Regions from separate parts of the Candidatus Thiodiazotropha sp. LNASS1 genome, predicted to be linked through region 3. Evidence: predicted binding sites of a transcription regulator. Region 3 holds the regulator's gene; each other region holds the start of a gene.

Region 1 (4,216 bases), 1.9 Mb from region 3:
AACCAGAAGGTTTCATTGGTGGTCATGGCATCGATCACCTTCACCTTCAGGCGTGAATGGGCAGGTGACCGAATCAAATCAAGCAAGGCGCCCAGGGAATCGACCTGCGCCTCCTTTATAATATTATTCAGTCGGCTGGCGACCAGATACTCCTTCCCACTACCCAGCAATATTCCACATGCCTGCTGCAGAAATGACTTGAACGCCTCATAATCCGCCGGCGATATCGTGGCTGACCGATGGTACATTTTTATTAAATGTTCTTATTAAATTATCAGATATAGTGTTAAACCAAGCTTTTGAGACGCTCGGTCACCCGGCCGACCAGTTCATCCGGCATGAATTTAGCGAGAAAATGGTCGGCACCCACTTTTCGCACCATGGTTTCATTGAATACCCCGCTCAAAGAAGAGTGCAGAATGACATACAGATCAGACAGTTTAGGATTTTCCCGTATCGCCGTCACAAGAGAGTAGCCATCCATTTTCGGCATTTCAATATCGGAGATCACCATTGCCAACCAGTCATTCAGGTCTCCCACTTCAGACCACTCCAGCAACAAATTCAGCGCCTCGCTGCCATCTTTCGCCTGCACGACCTCTATGCCCATTTCATTCAAAACTTTTTTGATCTGATTGCGCGCCACCATCGAATCATCAACAACCAGTATCTTTAACTTACTCAAGTCGGCCCCTGTCTCCTCCACTGGTTGCTTCAATTCCTCATCGATACCCAAAACTTCACTGAGAATTTTCTCCACATCAATGATCTCAACCAACTGATCATCGATATTCGTTACCGCGGTCATGTAGCTGCTGCGTCCCAGGCCCTTCGGAGGCGGTAGGATATCCTCCCAGTGAGTATTGACGATGCGCTCGACGCTAGCCACGAGAAAGGCGAGTTGTCGACGGTTATATTCGGTGATGATGATGAAATAGTCCGTCACATTGTCCATCCTGGGACCGCCTATGGCATTACTCAGATCCATCACAGGTATATTATTGCCCCTGAGTGAGGCCACACCGCGAATGACCGGATTAGAACCGGGCAGTTCCGTCAGCTTCGGGCACTGCACGACTTCTTTCACCTTGAACACATTGATGCCAAAGATCTGACGCCCCTGCAGGTGAAAGAGCAGCAATTCCAGTCGGTTCTGTCCGGCTAGTTTGGTTCGTTGATCGACACTGTCCAAGACGCCAGCCATGGTATAAAACCCCACACATTGAGAAACCCATCATAATGAGTATGGCGGCTTGAACAGAGCGACCTTTAGTATTGTCCAGTCAACCTAAGTCTTTATGTGGCTGGAGAAATTAAATCCCATCCACAGCAAATCGCAGACACCTCCCGGGCCATAATCCGCAGTGAAAAAGCCAACTAACCACCTGATTTAATTTGCTTGGCGTCATCCAGGCGATATTCGACCAAGGCACATCCCCCACCTGTTAAATTCACGGCATGGCGATTGCATGTATTTAAACAGTCAATCGAGAGACTATTATCATGATGCATGGAAATGTGACATTTAAGGCGGTTTTGGGGCTTCTCCTGTGTTCGGCAGCTGCGATCAGTCATGGGGAGAGTGGGCGCCATCAATCCCATCACTCAATCGTTGCCGCGGTCAAGGACTATCTGCTGCAGACAGTCGCAAATCAGAACAAAGATGCAAAAATAGTCATCACACCGCTGGACCATCGCCTTAAATTGCGGCAGTGCGATACCCCATTGAAGACATTCAGTCCGCCCGGTGGCAGCAAAATGGGGCGTACCTCGGTAGGTGTACGGTGTGAAAGCCCGGCGCCCTGGTCACTCTACGTCTCCGCCAAGGTCGGTCTTGAACTGCCGGTGGTAATCGCGAAACGGGACCTTGCAAGGGGCCAGGCCATCACAACAGCCGACGTGAAACTGGAAATCTCGGATACTACACATTTATTGAGGGGTTATTATGAGTCGGTCGACCAGGTTTTGGGCCGAACATTGAAGCGCGCACTCCGCAGGGACAAGGTCGTTACACCTACCTCACTGGTAGTCCAAAAGACCGTAAGCAGAGGCGAGCAGGTCACCATTCTGGCAGCCGCAGGCGGCATCGAAGTGCGCATGCAGGGTAAGGCAATGAAAAACGGCAATCCGGGCGACCTGATACCCGTAGTCAACGTAAAATCAAAGAAAAAGCTGCAGGCAAGAGTGATTTCGGAAGGATTGGTGAAGGTAAACTGACTGCTGATCAGGGTTGCATATCAGGGAACCTAAATCGTCAGACAGGGGCTTAGCAACTCGGGCCTGTCAACACTAAAGTAACAGTGCCGGATGTCGATATTCTAAAGTAGGTAACAAAGGTAACAGAGGATGAGTCATGGCCGTTGAAATCAATAGTCTCTCTAGCAGTAATCTGAAGGGTACGGGAGACAGCGGTCTGGTGACACGGTCCGGTTTGCCGGGCGGCAAACGTTCTGCAACATCGACAACCTCCACCCGCAAAGACCGTTTTGACATGACCGGCTCCGCCGGTAAGCTATTGGAATTGGAGGCACGGATTGCACAGATGCCTATCGTCGATGCGCAAAAGGTCGAGGCAGTTCAGAAAGCGCTTGCCACCGGCAGTTTCACCATCGATCCGCAAACCGCAGCCGATAAGATGCTGGCGATGGAACTGACACTACCCTGACTGCCATGAACAATCCATCAGAAGCCTGCAGTGCCTTCATCGAAATTCTGCATAACGAAATCGAGCAGTCACAACGACTGCTTGATTTGCTGCGCACAGAATACACCTTACTGCAAAAGGGATCGCCTCAAGCCTTGCAGGGGTTAATTACAGAGAAAAGAGAGCAGCTGAAGCAGGTCGAGGCCGCTGTAGCGACCCATAACCGGTTCCTGGAGCAACAGGGATACGGTACTGATAGGCAAGGAACTGAGACCTATATCCAGCAATGCAGTAACCTTGAATCAACATCCGAGACCTGGCATCGATTAATCACCCTGCTGGAAGCATGTCATAAACAGAACGAAACCAATGGTGGTGCGGTTCAACTCAATCAACGTCATGTCTCGCAAACGCTGGATATCCTCAAGGGCATCAGTCAGCGGGATAAAACCTACGGCCCCTCAGGCGAATCGAAACCCAACTCCACCTCGAAATCATTGGGAAAGGCATGAGCCTGCCTCAAGCCATCATCGGAAGCCAACATTTAGGGCCTGTTAACACTCATCCAATCGTCCCTAATACCATCCAGGCAATCAGCAGCGTTTCCTTAACTTCGGCATATTTCCGGATACCCTAGCTGTAAACGTTCAAGATCCTGCGGTCGATCCAGATCCCAGAGTTGCGGCAACTCACGCCAATGCCATCCCAGACCAGCGAGGGCCGCCCTGGTCGATGCCGCCACATCCCCACCTCCCCAATGGTGTCCCTGGAAAAGATCCTTATGATAGTTATTCAGACCCAGCAGGACGTAACCTCCATCCTCTGCAGGTCCCAACACTGCATCTTCGCCATTGTCCAACCAGAGAAAAGTCTGGTGTATATGGCGAGCAGTCAAGGCAGGGCAGTCAACACCGAGAAGAGCCACATGGCGATGGCGGGTAAGAGCTGTTTTTGCCGCAAATCCCATGCGTGCACCCAAGTCATCACCCTGTTGCAGATAGATCGGCAGGTCATACTCAGCCTCGAGTTGCCGCCATAGGGGATGATCCCTCCCCGACGTTACCCAGAGTTCTGTCGCAAACGGAGTTTGATTGCAAGTCCAGTCGACCAACCGTGCCAAGAGCCGGGTATAGAGCCGGGTTGCCTCATCCTCGCCAAGTGCAGGTATCAGACGTGTTTTCACTGAACCAGGATATGGCGCCTTGGCGAAAATCAGAATTGCACATTGATCCATGGTTCGTTCAACCCGGAACCAGGGTATAGAGCCTGGCAAGATGCTTTGGCTTGACACCTAGCCAATAGGCAAAGCGCAGCATCCACATCAAGAGCATGGTGCGTACAATTCCCTTGGATTCCCAGCGGCGGCTGGACGTTACAAGGGGGCCATGCAAGCAGACCGGGAGGGCAAGACGCTTCAAGCGTCGGCTGATCTCTATATCCTCCATCAGCGGTTGCAGGGGAAATCCCCCAACCTGTTCAAACAGACGACGGTGAACAAAGATACCCTGGTCCCCGGTTGCAATGCCACTGATACGGGAGCGCCAATTCATCATCCGTTCAATGACCCGAAAC
Region 2 (4,216 bases), 2.3 Mb from region 3:
TCTCATTTTTTGTTGCGCAATGACCTATCGACCTGGTTTATCATACCCGGGCCACTCCGCATCGCTATTCAGATCCGAAAGCCGCGAACCACGGAGCGCATGTTCTCAGCCAGCCCGGCAAGATCCTTGGAGAGTTCGGTCATGGCCTCCGCGCTACGGGCATTGGTCTGTGCAGCATCTCCCACTGAGTGGATGTTACCGCTGATGTCCTGGGCGACGATGCTCTGTTGATTGGCGGCGGTGGCCACTATCTGGTTGAGGTCGCTGATTTCGGTAATCATCCCCGTGATCTCATTCAACACATCGACAACCTTGCTCGACTGATCGATACCGACCCGCGCCTGGTTGCTGCCCTCATCCATCACCCGGCCCGCCTCATGGGCCCGTCGCTGCAGTTTTTCGATCATCTGATTGATCTCTTCCGTCGATCGTTGGGTGCGGTCCGCCAGGGTTCTGACCTCATCCGCCACCACCGCGAAGCCTCGGCCATGTACACCGGCCCTTGCCGCTTCGATGGCCGCGTTCAGCGCCAATAGATTGGTCTGTTCGGCTATCTCCCTGATCACGTCGAGTATCTTGCCTATCGCGTCACTCTCCGATTCCAGGGTCCGGATCGTCTCAGCCGCCGTCTCGACCTCACCGGCCATGCTGTTGATCATATCCATGGCTTCCCCGACGACCGACCTTCCGGCGGTGGCCGCATCATTCGATTTTCTGGTAGTATCGGCCGCGCTCTCTGCCGTTTTGGCCACCTCGACGATGGAATGGGACATCTCCTCCGAAGCGGTGGCCATCTGCTCGAGTGTGGAGCGCTGTCGACAGATCTCATTACCGACTTCAGCAACGGTTTCCGCCGATTTACAGGCATCAGACGCCAACTGTTTCGCGGTTTCATCCAGGCGTCCGAGCACGGTCCTCAATCCCGCCTGCACCATCACTCCCGCCAACTCCACTGCACCGACATCGCTCATATTGCCCGTATAGACATACTGCATGATCGGGTTATTCACCAGTTGCCTGGCCCGCGCCGCCGATTGTCTCACTTCGCGGGTCGCAATTGATGCCACGCCATAGCTGATCACTATGCCGCCCATCCAACCCAACAGCTGTGGCAACCATGACCAGCCACCCAATAACGAGAAGAGCGCCATCGGCAGGCTGAAGATCAACGCCAGCCAGAAAAACTGACGCAGTGTGCTGCCGGGCCGAAAACGCAGCACGAAGGGTATGCGGCCTTTGCGCAGGGATGTATAGAGTTTCTCCGCCCGTGCCACCCGTTCACGGCTGGGAGCGACACGTACCGACTGGTAACCCACCTTGGCCTCACCCTCATACACCGACGTCACATAGGCGTCCACCCAGTAATAGCCGCCATCCTTGCTGCGGTTTTTCACAATCCCCATCCAGGACTCATCCCGCTTCAGCGTCTCCCATAGATCGGCGAAGGCCTCTGGCGGCATATCCGGGTGGCGAACGATATTGTGGTTGGTATTCAGCAGTTCATCCCGGGAGTACTGACTGATGTCAACAAAGGCCTGATTGGCCTGAGTGATGATACCTTTAAGGTCAGTGGTCGATATGAGTTCAGCGTCCGATGCTACCGAGGATTCCTGATCCTTGATCGGTAGATTGATTTTCATCGCGGTAGGTGCCTTTAAAGACAGATTGAACTACAACGTGTATCGGCCGGATAGACTTTAACTGAAGGACCTTCTGACACATCGAGGGTAAATAGTCACTATTTTCCTGATCTGTAACAATCGGGTCATGCACGACAGATGCCGTTTTATTCGCATATCGGGTAAAGGGTCGGCGCCTTCTGCCGCTATCTGTCGTGATTGAAAGGTTAAAATATAAAGTAAAGAACGACCTCCATGCATGCACTGAGAATCGGATTACTCATGCTGCTGCTTGCTGACTCATCGGCTGCCGAGCAGACGCTGCTGAGCATACACACGGTACAGCCCCCCGTTATCAACGGCGTGGCCGATGACCCCGTATGGTACGAAACAACCCCCATCAAGACCCGGGACGCGGTCGCCGGTATCGATATCGAGTTACACGCCTGCCACGATGAGGAAAACATCTATCTCCTGGCCGTTTTTCCAGATGCCACCGAAAACCGATTGCACAAACCCCTACACTGGAACCCTCAGACGGAACTCTACAGTATGGGGCCGGAGCGAGAGGATACCATCGTCTTAAAATGGGCTATCTCACCCCGAAACACCGATTTAAGCTTGAAAGCGGCATCACCCTACAAGGCCGATATCTGGTACTGGAAATCGGTGCGGACCGACCCTGTCGGCTTTGCCGACGATAAATTTCAGCTCTATTCTGAAAATAAAATGACAAAATCCTTACCGATAATTTCAAAGAAGGGTTCGAGATTTTATCTGATAAGGCGTGGTGACAGGGGCAGATCAGCCTACCGCAATAAAATGCCTATAGACTATGCTGGGGATATTGTCGACGCTTTTAAGATCAGCGAACCCGATGGGAGCCGGGCCGACATCCGCGCCAAAGGGCGATGGCAGGCAGGTGTCTGGCGGGTCGAATTCTCTCGCAAACTGAATACCGGCAACAGCGATGATATCTCTTTTCAGCCTGGGGAGGATTACCGGTTCGGTGTCTCCCGCTACGAGATAGCCGGTCGCGATCCCAATCCCTTACTCGAGATACCACTCTTCGGCAGCGGAGAGGTTGGGGAACCCCTCTGGCTTCGGTTCACTGAGTGAAGATGCTCTTTCTCACCCCCAGCATCAAAGCAATGTTTCGCGTCAGTGCCGTGAGTCTGCTAGCGATTCTTATTACCGTGATCCTGCTGGGTCAGAGCCTGATCAACGAGCTTCATATTAAAAGCAAGGTCTTGAGTGAAATACGTAGTACATCCCAGCAACACATAACACGCATAGTCTACACAATCTCCCGCAGCGAACGGGATTTTCAGCTCTACGCCCAACAGGCTGGGAATAAAGCTGTCAACAGCGAAGAAATCATCGATAACATAGGTCGCGTCTTATCTGATATTGATGAGCAACATCGCCCGGTGGCTGATGAAGCCTATCGGCATTTAAGCAATGCTTTCACGAAAGAGCATGAAGATTCGGCTGACAGCGATCACGCCGACGAGCTATTTCATCAGAAAATCCAATATATAAACAGTTTCAGATCCGCCTTGCAGACACTCCCGCTGGATTCCCTTACGAATAAACCTCGCTTTCAGCAACACTCGATTCTGAACCGACTGTTGATCGAATTGGAATCGCTATTGATCAGTGAACGAGAGACAACAGAAATTCGCTTTGAAGAGATTGTATCACCTCTGAATCAGGCACAAACCGACCTTAAGTCTTTGAGCAAACAGTTTACCGCGCCTCCCGCATATTTACTGCCTGCAGATAATCAAACTTACGATCAAATCAGATCGACACTGAAAAATATTTCCCTCAATCTGAGATGGTATCGAGCTGCAATCCACCAGTACCAGGGAGAGTATGATTTGCAGGACCCATCGGCATCCTACATGTTGAACATTCTCGAGCAATTAAGACCTGTCCAATCACATCTGTTGGAAGACCTGGAATCGGTAAAAACCCTGATCAGCGATCACTTTCATCAACAACAACAGTTGGCTGAACAGGAGATTCTGAAAAAGCGGCGTTTTTTCATTATTATCAGCATTATCGGTGTATTGATTACGCTTGCCACTCAGATAGGTGTATCAAGAGCGATCTCGAAACCGGTCAATCAGATCAAGCAGGGTGTACAGGCCTTCTCAGATGGCAAGCTCGAGTATCGCATACCCACTATCGATCAACTTGAATTCAAACCCCTTGTCAGTGGCATCAACGACATGGCGGAGAAGCTGTTACAACGTACGTCCGAAATTGAAGAAAACATGCGACAGATCGACAGATCAAACAAAAAACTGGCAAAACTGAACAAGAATCTGGAAGAAAAAGTCGAAGAGCGCTCCCGGAAGTATATTGCAGCCGCAAAAAGTGCCGAACAGGCGAGCAGGGCGAAATCCGAGTTCCTGGCCACTATGAGCCATGAAATACGTACGCCGATGAATTCAATCATCGGGATGACCCATCTCGCACTGCTTACGGACAATATGGAACCCAAACAGCGGCGTTACATGGAGAAGGTACGCCAGTCTTCTCAAACTTTGCTGAATATCATTAACGACATCCTCGATTTCTCCAAAATC
Region 3 (4,216 bases):
AAGACACCAAATCAAGTCAGAGACAGGAGCAGCCCCGGGTCGAATGGAGTCAGGATCCGGTATTGAGAGAGATGCGTCGGGAGATGCAGGCATTGCGACGGATGATGGAGAACGAACTCTCTGAGTTGACTTGGCGCGACCTTGGGCATCGTCGACCCCAGACACAGGATTTAATCCGCCGACTGATGGCATTGGGACTGGATACGGGTCACTGTAAGGAACTGGCATATCGTGTGGAAGATGCCGAAACACCCGAACAGGCATGGCGTCAGGCCTTGACCCAGCTCGGTGCAGAAATACCGGTTATAAAAAAGGACCTGCTCGATGAAGGCGGCACCCTTGCGCTGGTGGGACCAACCGGCGTCGGAAAGACCACCACCATTGCCAAGTTGGCTGCCAGATTCTGCCTGCGTCACGGCAATCGCCATCTTGCCCTGATTTCGGCCGACAGTTACCGGATCGGTGCTCAGGAGCAGCTACAAAACTATGGCCGAATCCTCGATGTGCCGGTTCGCAGCGTCACCTCACCGGAAGAGCTCAACAATGCCCTGCATGCCTTCGCGGAAAAACGTTTGGTTTTGATAGATACCGCCGGTATGGGACAGAGAGACCTCAAGCTGACAGAACGCCTGGCGCTGCTGCACAAGGGTAATCATCCCGTTAAATCTTTGTTGACCCTCTCCGCAACCACCCAACGCTCGGCCCTGAGTCACGCAATCCAAGCGTTCAATATCGTAAAACCTATTGGTGTCATCCTGACCAAGATGGATGAGGCCGCCTCGCTCGGGGGTGTGTTGTCCGCCGCTCTCGATGCAAAACTGCCGCTGGCCTTCGTGACTGACGGTCAGCGGGTGCCGGAGGATATTCAAAACGCCCATGCAGACAGGTTGATGAAACAGGCAGTGGAGCTGTCCGAGCTGATGGGCAGCAGTCCGGATGAGGAGTATCTGGCGATGGCTTTCGGGGGAATGAATGACTATGCACATGTCTGAACAGATCGAAGATCAGGCGACAGGGTTACGCAGGATGATCAACCCGGAACCAGTGAGAGTGATTGCGGTCACCGGTGGTAAAGGGGGGGTTGGAAAAACCAGTATATCAGCCAATCTGGGCGTTGCCTTCGCCGAACTCGGCCGTCGGGTAATGCTGCTCGATGCCGATCTGGGACTGGCAAACCTGGATGTGATCCTCGGTTTGCATGCGGAGCGAAATCTCTCCCATGTCATGCAGGGTGAATGCTCTCTGGAAGATGTCATGGTGACCGGGCCCAAAGGCATGAGGGTCGTGCCAGGCGCTTCCGGAATCCAGCATATGGCTGAAATGACACCCGCCGAGAATGCCGGATTGATCCATGCCTTCAGCGAAGTGGCCAATGATGTGGACGTTTTGTTGATCGACACGGCTGCCGGTATTTCCGATCTGGTGATCAGTTTCAGTCGTGCGGCACAGGAACAGATTGTTGTGGTATGTGATGAGCCTGCATCCATCACGGACGCTTATGCGATTATCAAGTTACTGAACCGGGAACACGGAATCAGTCGTTTCCGTATCCTGGCGAATATGGTGAAGAGCGTGCAGGAGGGGCGGGACCTTTACAATAAAATGTGCCGGGTAACCGATCAATACCTGGACGTTATGCTGAACTATATGGGCAGCATCCCATATGACGAACAACTGCGGAAGGCTGTAAGAAGTCAAAAACCCGTAGTCGAGGCCTATCCGCGCTCACGAGTATCACAGGCATTCAAGAATTTGGCCAAAAAGGCCGATAACTGGCCTGTACCCTCGGGTGTCAGCGGTGATTTGCAGTTTTTCGTCGAGCGATTGATCCAATTTTCTAGCCAATACGGGGAGATATGACGGTGAGCGGTTTAGCGACATACACCGCCATGCAGCAACAACAGAACTTTGATGATCTGGTGGATCAACATGCCGGACTGGTGAAAAGGATTGCCTATCACTTGATGAATCGGCTGCCACCGAATGTTCAGGCGGATGATCTGATTCAGGCGGGGATGCTGGGTCTGCTCGAGGCGAGTAGAAACTATGATCCCACGCAGGGCGCCAGTTTTGAGACCTATGCGGGTATCCGCATTCGCGGCGCAATGCTGGACGAGATCCGGCGCAGTGACTGGACGCCACGTTCTGTTCATCGCAAGGCACGCATGGTTGCAGAGGCGATGAGGGAAATCGAGAACAATGAAGGCCGAGACGCACGTGATGTGGAAGTGGCCGAGGCCTTGGGCATGAGCCTGGAGGACTATCACCAGATTCTGCGGGATTCGACAGGATGCCGCATATTCAGTCTGGATGAGTTGACTGCAGTGAGTGATGGCTTTCCTGTTGCACGGGAAGGGCCAGCAGATACTCCGTTTGACGGTTTACAGAAAGATGCCTTCAAGAAGGCATTGGCGGAAGCAATTGCCGGTTTGCCTGATCGCGAACGGCTGGTTATTGCCATGTATTACGATGATGAGATGAATCTTCGTGAGATAGGGCATGTACTGGGTGTCAGTGAGTCCAGGGTTTGCCAAATACACAGTCAGGCCACGCTGCGTTTGCGGTCGCGTTTGACAGATTGGCTCTCATTGGTACATGACGAAGAGTAATGGTTGGCCTGTGATCTGCTGATTGGTTATCAGCGGTAACAGGATGGAGGTAGCATTGGACAAGAATATGAAGATCCTCATTGTGGACGATTTTTCCACCATGCGGCGAATTATCAAGAATCTATTGCGCGATCTTGGGTTTAACAACACCCAGGAAGCGGATGATGGTCTTACCGCGCTACCTATGTTACAGAGCGGGAATTTCGATTTTCTCGTTTCAGACTGGAATATGCCGGGGATGACCGGTATCGATCTGCTGAAAGCCGTAAGGGCCGATGACAAGTTGGCCGCATTGCCGGTATTGATGGTGACGGCGGAGTCGAAACGAGAGCAGATCATAGAAGCGGCGCAGGCAGGTGTGAATGGCTATGTCGTCAAACCATTCACCGCCACGACCTTGGAAGAGAAGATCAATAAGATCTTCGAACGCGTGGGTTAAGTTGAGACTGGGCCGGGAGTAGAAAATGGGACAACCAGATAACCAACAACGATTAGAGATTGCAAAGTCCCTCGTTATCAGCCTGGAAGCCGGTGATGATGCGGAATCCGAGCGTTTGATTTCAAGTCTGACGCCGGCAGAGAAAAATGATGACCTGTTTCAAGAGGTGGGTCGTCTCACACGTGAACTGCATGATGCCATAAACGGCTTCCTGCTCGATGCCCGTATCTCTGACATGACGAATGTGGAGATACCCGATGCCAAGGAGCGGCTCACCTATGTCATTACCATGACCGAGCAATCCGCAAATCGCACCTTGACAGCGGTTGAACAGAGTATCCCGCTGATTGAGAAGATCGAACAACAGTCTGCAGAACTCGCAGAGCAGTGGGACAAACTGCGTTCCCGACTGCTCAATAAAGATGATTTCAAAGAGCTTAGTGGCGCACTTTCGAGTTTTTTACAAACCACCGGGACGGATGCCGGTGAGCTGCATAAGAACCTTTCGGAAGTGCTGTTGGCTCAGGATTTTCAGGATCTCACTGGTCAAATCATTCGCAAGGTCATCACCCTGGTCCATGATGTTGAAGAGAAACTTGTCATGCTGGTGCGTATTACCGGTAGCAAGCTGGACGATCCTGATCAGAAAAAAGATGTTAAAGAAGAGCTTGCAGGACCGGCTATTCCAGGGCTGGATCAGGGAGACCAAGTGACAAGTCAGGACGATGTGGACGATCTGCTCTCCAGCCTGGGATTTTAGTTATACAGGTAAGGACCGATATAGATTTCAACAACATTCGGTAAAGTTCGGTGATCTACCGGGAGCATTAGATGAGCATCGATGTCAACGACGAAATCCTTCAGGATTTTCTGGTCGAGGCTGGAGAGATACTTGAGCTGCTTAGTGAGCAGTTAGTGGATCTAGAGCAGCAACCTGATGATTTCGATCTGCTGAATGCCGTTTTTAGAGGCTTTCACACCATTAAGGGTGGTGCCGGGTTTCTATCAATAGATCCCTTGGTGGAGGTTTGCCACCGGGCTGAGGATGTCTTCAATATACTGCGCCAGGGGCAACGCAGTGTGGGTCCGGATTTAATGGACTCCGTGCTCGAAGTGCTTGATATTGTCAATGCCATGTTCGAGCAGGTGCGCGAAGGCGTCATGCCGG
Region 4 (4,216 bases), 1.5 Mb from region 3:
TTACTGCGGATCGACCCGATCTATCTTGAACAGATGCTCTATCCCCGGTTGAACAATGAAAACAAGGCTGAACCAGTGGCTCAGGGTCTGCCTGCATCGCCGGGTGCAGCCAGCGGATTGGCGGTGTTCGACGCCGACCGGGCGGAGTTGATGGGCAAAGAGCAGGGACAGAAAGTGATTTTGTTGCGGGAAGAGACCAAGCCAGAGGATATACACGGTTTCTTCGCCTCGGAAGGGATACTCACCAGTCGTGGCGGTAAGACCTCCCATGCGGCAGTGGTGGCACGGGGCATGGGTAAGCCCTGTGTGGCCGGTGCAGAGGGAATAAGTGTCGATGTACAGCGCCGGGAGGCTGTGGCCAAGGGCACTGTGATCCGCGAGGGCGACATGATCACCATCGACGGTAGCAGCGGTAACGTCTTTCTGGGACAGATTCCCATGGTCGAGCCAGATTTTACCGAAGAGCTGAACAGATTGTTGAGATGGGCCGATGAGGCAGCCTATCTGCGTGTCATGGCGAATGCGGATACGGCGACAGATGCAAGCCGGGCATTGAAGTATGGCGCCATGGGGATCGGTCTGTGTCGAACAGAACGGATGTTCAATGCGGTCGACCGCCTGCCGGTGGTGATAGAAATGATCGTTGCTGAGACACCTGCTCAGCGCCAGGCCGCCCTGGATAAACTGCTGCCGATGCAACGCAGCGACTTCAAGGAGATTCTTGAGGTGATGTCGCCCAAGCCGGTGACCATCAGGCTTCTCGATCCCCCCATCCATGAGTTCTTACCCACTGAGCAACAGCTGTTGAGCGATTTGAGTGAATTGCATCATCTGCGCAATTCGGTGCGTGGCATGAATGTGCTTGCCGGCAGCATGATGCTGTTGCAGGATCCGGAACTTGCCAGGCAGGAGGCCGATTCACTGCGCCATATGGTTGATGAGAGTCTGGTGGAGCAGGCTATCGAGAAGAAAGAGACGATGCTGCGCAAGGTGCGGACACTGACAGAGACCAATCCCATGCTGGGCCATCGCGGTGTCCGTCTCGGCATCACATTCCCCGAGATCTATAGCATGCAGATCCGTGCCATCCTGGAAGCGGCTGCGGAGTGTGCCGCCAAAGACCTTGAGGTGCATCCCCAGATGATGGTGCCACAGGTTTGTACCGCCGAGGAGTTGAAGCGTGTCAAGGCCATGGTGGATGAGATTCGCGCAGATGTTGAGGCGAAATATGGGCAGAAGATCAACTTCCGTTTCGGCACCATGATTGAAGTGGTGCGCGCCTGCATGCGGGCCGATTCGCTGGTGGAGGAGGCGGAATTCTTCTCCTTCGGCACCAATGATCTGACCCAGGCAACTTTCTCTTTCTCCCGGGAGGATGCCGAGAATAAATTCCTACCGATGTATAACCAGAACGACATTCTCAAGGACAATCCCTTCGAAGTACTGGATGAGAAGGGTGTAGGCAAGCTCATGCAACTGGCTGTGGACTGGGGACGCCAAAAAAACAACAGCCTCAGCGTCGGCATCTGTGGCGAGCACGGCGGGCATCCCAGCTCGATCGCATTTTGTCATCGTGCCGGGCTCAATTACGTCTCCTGCTCCGCACCCAGGGTGCCTGTCGCCAGATTGGCGGCGGCCCATGCCAGTCTCCAACAGCAGTAGTTTTGCATTCTGTGGGCCGGGGTAATCTCCGGCCCACCTGGTCAAGATATCGGCCAAACAGTCGACATAATCCTATGGAAGATAAAGAAGTACCGGAGTGTACCCATGGGAGATTCTTGGCCATTCATGTCGTGGCTCAGAGAGAACCTCTACAAGCCTTCCTGATAAATTCCGGTCATTCACTAGTCTTCCCAGGGGCCTGTTAACAGGTCTTGCATCTCGGGAAATACCGGGATGAGGTGGCCTTCAAGTGGATTGAATACAGCCACCCTACCGCCAACCGCTGGAATGCAGGTGTATTGGTGACGGGTTATTTGCGTTTTAAGGAACATAGACAACGGTCGATTCCAGCCTTTCTGATCTCTGCGATACTCTGGCTGGGAGTAGCGATTGCCTTTGCTGAAAGCATCGATCTGACGGATGAGGCAGTTACCTGGGCGAAACAGAATTTTGGTGATCAGGCGGGGGATCGAGTCGCATCCTGGCGCCGATTGATGCTGGAAAGCAATCATATCGATGAAATCGAGAAGTTACGGCGTGTCAACGACTTCTTTAATCAAATCCCCTACCAGTCCGATGCCGACCTGTGGGGCAAGGAAGATTATTGGGCAACCCCATTGGAACTGCTGGTGCGAAAGGGAGGGGACTGTGAGGATTACTCCATCGCCAAGTATTTCACCTTGAAGGAGATGGGCGTCGCGGAAGAGAAGTTGCGCATTATGTATGTGAAATCGGTCAAGTTGAATCAATCCCACATGGTGCTGACCTACTATCCTGAGCCCTCCTCCATACCCAAGGTGTTGGATAATCTCAATCCTCAGTTGCTGTCAGCCAGTAACCGCCTCGATCTCACACCGGTATATAGCTTTAATGCCGATGGTTTATGGTTGGCAAAAAGCCTGGGCAGGGGAAAGAAGGTCGGTTCTTCAACCCGACTTAGCCTTTGGCAGGAGCTAAAACAAAGAATGCTGCAGGAGGCGAAGCGTTGATGGGAAAAAATGCAACATACATGGTTGATTACGAATTTATGGTTCCAATAGGCCATCGATGCTGTCATCATCGATGGGTATAGGGTGAAAAGCTCATGACGTTGTCGCGACAATTGATAATTTTGATCACTGTACTGCTGGTTCTGGTCTTCGCCGGTACCTTCTACATCAGTGTGCAAAACACACGTGCCTATCTTGAATCACAATTGGAGTCCCACGCACAGGACACGGCAACATCTCTGGGTTTGTCGATTTCAAAGCATATGGCCGAAAAGGATCTTGCCACGGTCACATCCATGACCGATGCGATCTTCGATCGGGGATACTACCGTCTTGTCGTAGTACAGGATATGCAAGGGGCGCCACTGGTTGAACGCAAACTGGCAGTCACACTTGAAGGCGTGCCTTCGTGGTTTATAGAGCAATTTCCACTCAGCACGCCGATAGGTGAGGCTATCGTAATGTCAGGTTGGGTACAGGCCGGAAAAGTGGTCGTGCAGAGTCATCCCGGTTTTGCCCATCGACAATTGTGGCAGAATAGTGTCGAAATCTTCAGGTGGTTTCTGGTCAGTGCACTGGTGGTCCTGCTTTTGGGTTTACTCTCACTGCAATTGGTGCTCAAGCCGTTGAGAGAGGTGGAACAGCAGGCGAATGCCATCGTCAATCGGGAGTTTCCGATAATTGAGAGGCTACCCAGGACCTTAGACCTACGCCGCATCGTCCTGGCAATGAATCGGATGTCCACAAAGGTCAAGGGGATGATCGAAAGGCTGGAACGGTTGACCGAGGGCCTGCACCGCCAGGCATCCCGCAATCCGGTTACCAATCTTACCAATAAACGTTTTTTCAACAACACCATCAAAAATCTTCTGGCATCGCCAGAGGAGTGCTCCAGTGGTTTACTGGCACTGGTAGAACTCAAGAATCTCAAGGAGATAAATGAGAATCACGGTTATCAGGCCGGTGATGAACTGCTGATACAGACCGCAGAGGTGCTGCGGTCGGTAAGCAAGTCGCTAAACAAAAGTTATCTGGCACACTTGAATGGCGGTGATTTTGCGCTGTTTGTCGAAGACATGGACGTGGTCGAGGCAGCCAAACTGGGCCAGGCCTTGTCAAGCGCGCTGTCCGGACTTGCCGATACCAGCCATGCGCTCACTCAGGATGTGGGGCATATCGGATTGGCCGCTTTCAACGGCTCTCAGGATCTTTCGGAATTGTTCTCGCAAGCGGATATGTCACTTCGGACCGCGCAAAGCGAGGGGCCAAATTCATGGCATCTCTATATGCCCGGTGAATTGGATAACGCCAGGATCAAGGGGGCGACCGATTGGCATACAACGATAAAAAGCGCATTGGCATCCGATAAATTTGTCCTGCAATTCCAGCCGGTATTTGCTTGTTGTGACAATACAATCCTCCACCAGGAGGTCTATGTGCGAATCAGGGAGGAGAATGAGCAGGGTGAAGCTCAACTCTTGTCTGCAGGCCTGTTTATTCCACATGCGGATAGACTCGGCTTGACGTCTGAGATCGATAAGATGGTAATCGTGAAAATTCTTGAA

The links. The regulator FliA, encoded in region 3, starts transcription of late flagellar genes. The targets are predictions, from matches to a motif close to GCTAAAGTTNNNNNNNNNNCNGCCGATA.
Region 1: the regulator FliA is predicted to act here: its motif matches at 2,289-2,316, upstream of flgM (flagellar biosynthesis anti-sigma factor FlgM).
Region 2: the regulator FliA is predicted to act here: its motif matches at 1,681-1,708, upstream of AB8516_RS10500 (methyl-accepting chemotaxis protein).
Region 4: the regulator FliA is predicted to act here: its motif matches at 1,702-1,729, upstream of AB8516_RS06700 (transglutaminase-like cysteine peptidase).

Annotation. Positions count from the first base shown of each region.
Region 1 covers NZ_OZ156465.1:1,958,051-1,962,266, forward strand. The annotation lists gene AB8516_RS08535 (protein-glutamate O-methyltransferase CheR) at 1-248, opposite strand, end outside; gene AB8516_RS08540 (chemotaxis protein CheV) at 287-1,204, opposite strand; gene flgA (flagellar basal body P-ring formation chaperone FlgA) at 1,504-2,217, shown strand; gene flgM (flagellar biosynthesis anti-sigma factor FlgM) at 2,354-2,665, shown strand; gene AB8516_RS08555 (flagella synthesis protein FlgN) at 2,671-3,156, shown strand; gene AB8516_RS08560 (TIGR04282 family arsenosugar biosynthesis glycosyltransferase) at 3,252-3,878, opposite strand; gene AB8516_RS08565 (TIGR04283 family arsenosugar biosynthesis glycosyltransferase) at 3,886-4,216, opposite strand, start outside.
Region 2 covers NZ_OZ156465.1:2,373,505-2,377,720, forward strand. The annotation lists gene AB8516_RS10500 (methyl-accepting chemotaxis protein) at 69-1,640, opposite strand; gene AB8516_RS10505 (ethylbenzene dehydrogenase-related protein) at 1,875-2,738, shown strand; gene AB8516_RS10510 (response regulator) at 2,741-4,216, shown strand, end outside.
Region 3 covers NZ_OZ156465.1:62,263-66,478, forward strand. The annotation lists gene flhF (flagellar biosynthesis protein FlhF) at 1-992, shown strand, start outside; gene AB8516_RS00310 (MinD/ParA family protein) at 1,027-1,860, shown strand; gene AB8516_RS00315 (RNA polymerase sigma factor FliA) at 1,863-2,609, shown strand; gene cheY (chemotaxis response regulator CheY) at 2,665-3,048, shown strand; gene AB8516_RS00325 (protein phosphatase CheZ) at 3,074-3,808, shown strand; gene AB8516_RS00330 (chemotaxis protein CheA) at 3,880-4,216, shown strand, end outside.
Region 4 covers NZ_OZ156465.1:1,554,773-1,558,988, reverse strand. The annotation lists gene ppdK (pyruvate, phosphate dikinase) at 1-1,662, shown strand, start outside; gene AB8516_RS06700 (transglutaminase-like cysteine peptidase) at 1,875-2,651, shown strand; gene AB8516_RS06695 (EAL domain-containing protein) at 2,747-4,216, shown strand, end outside.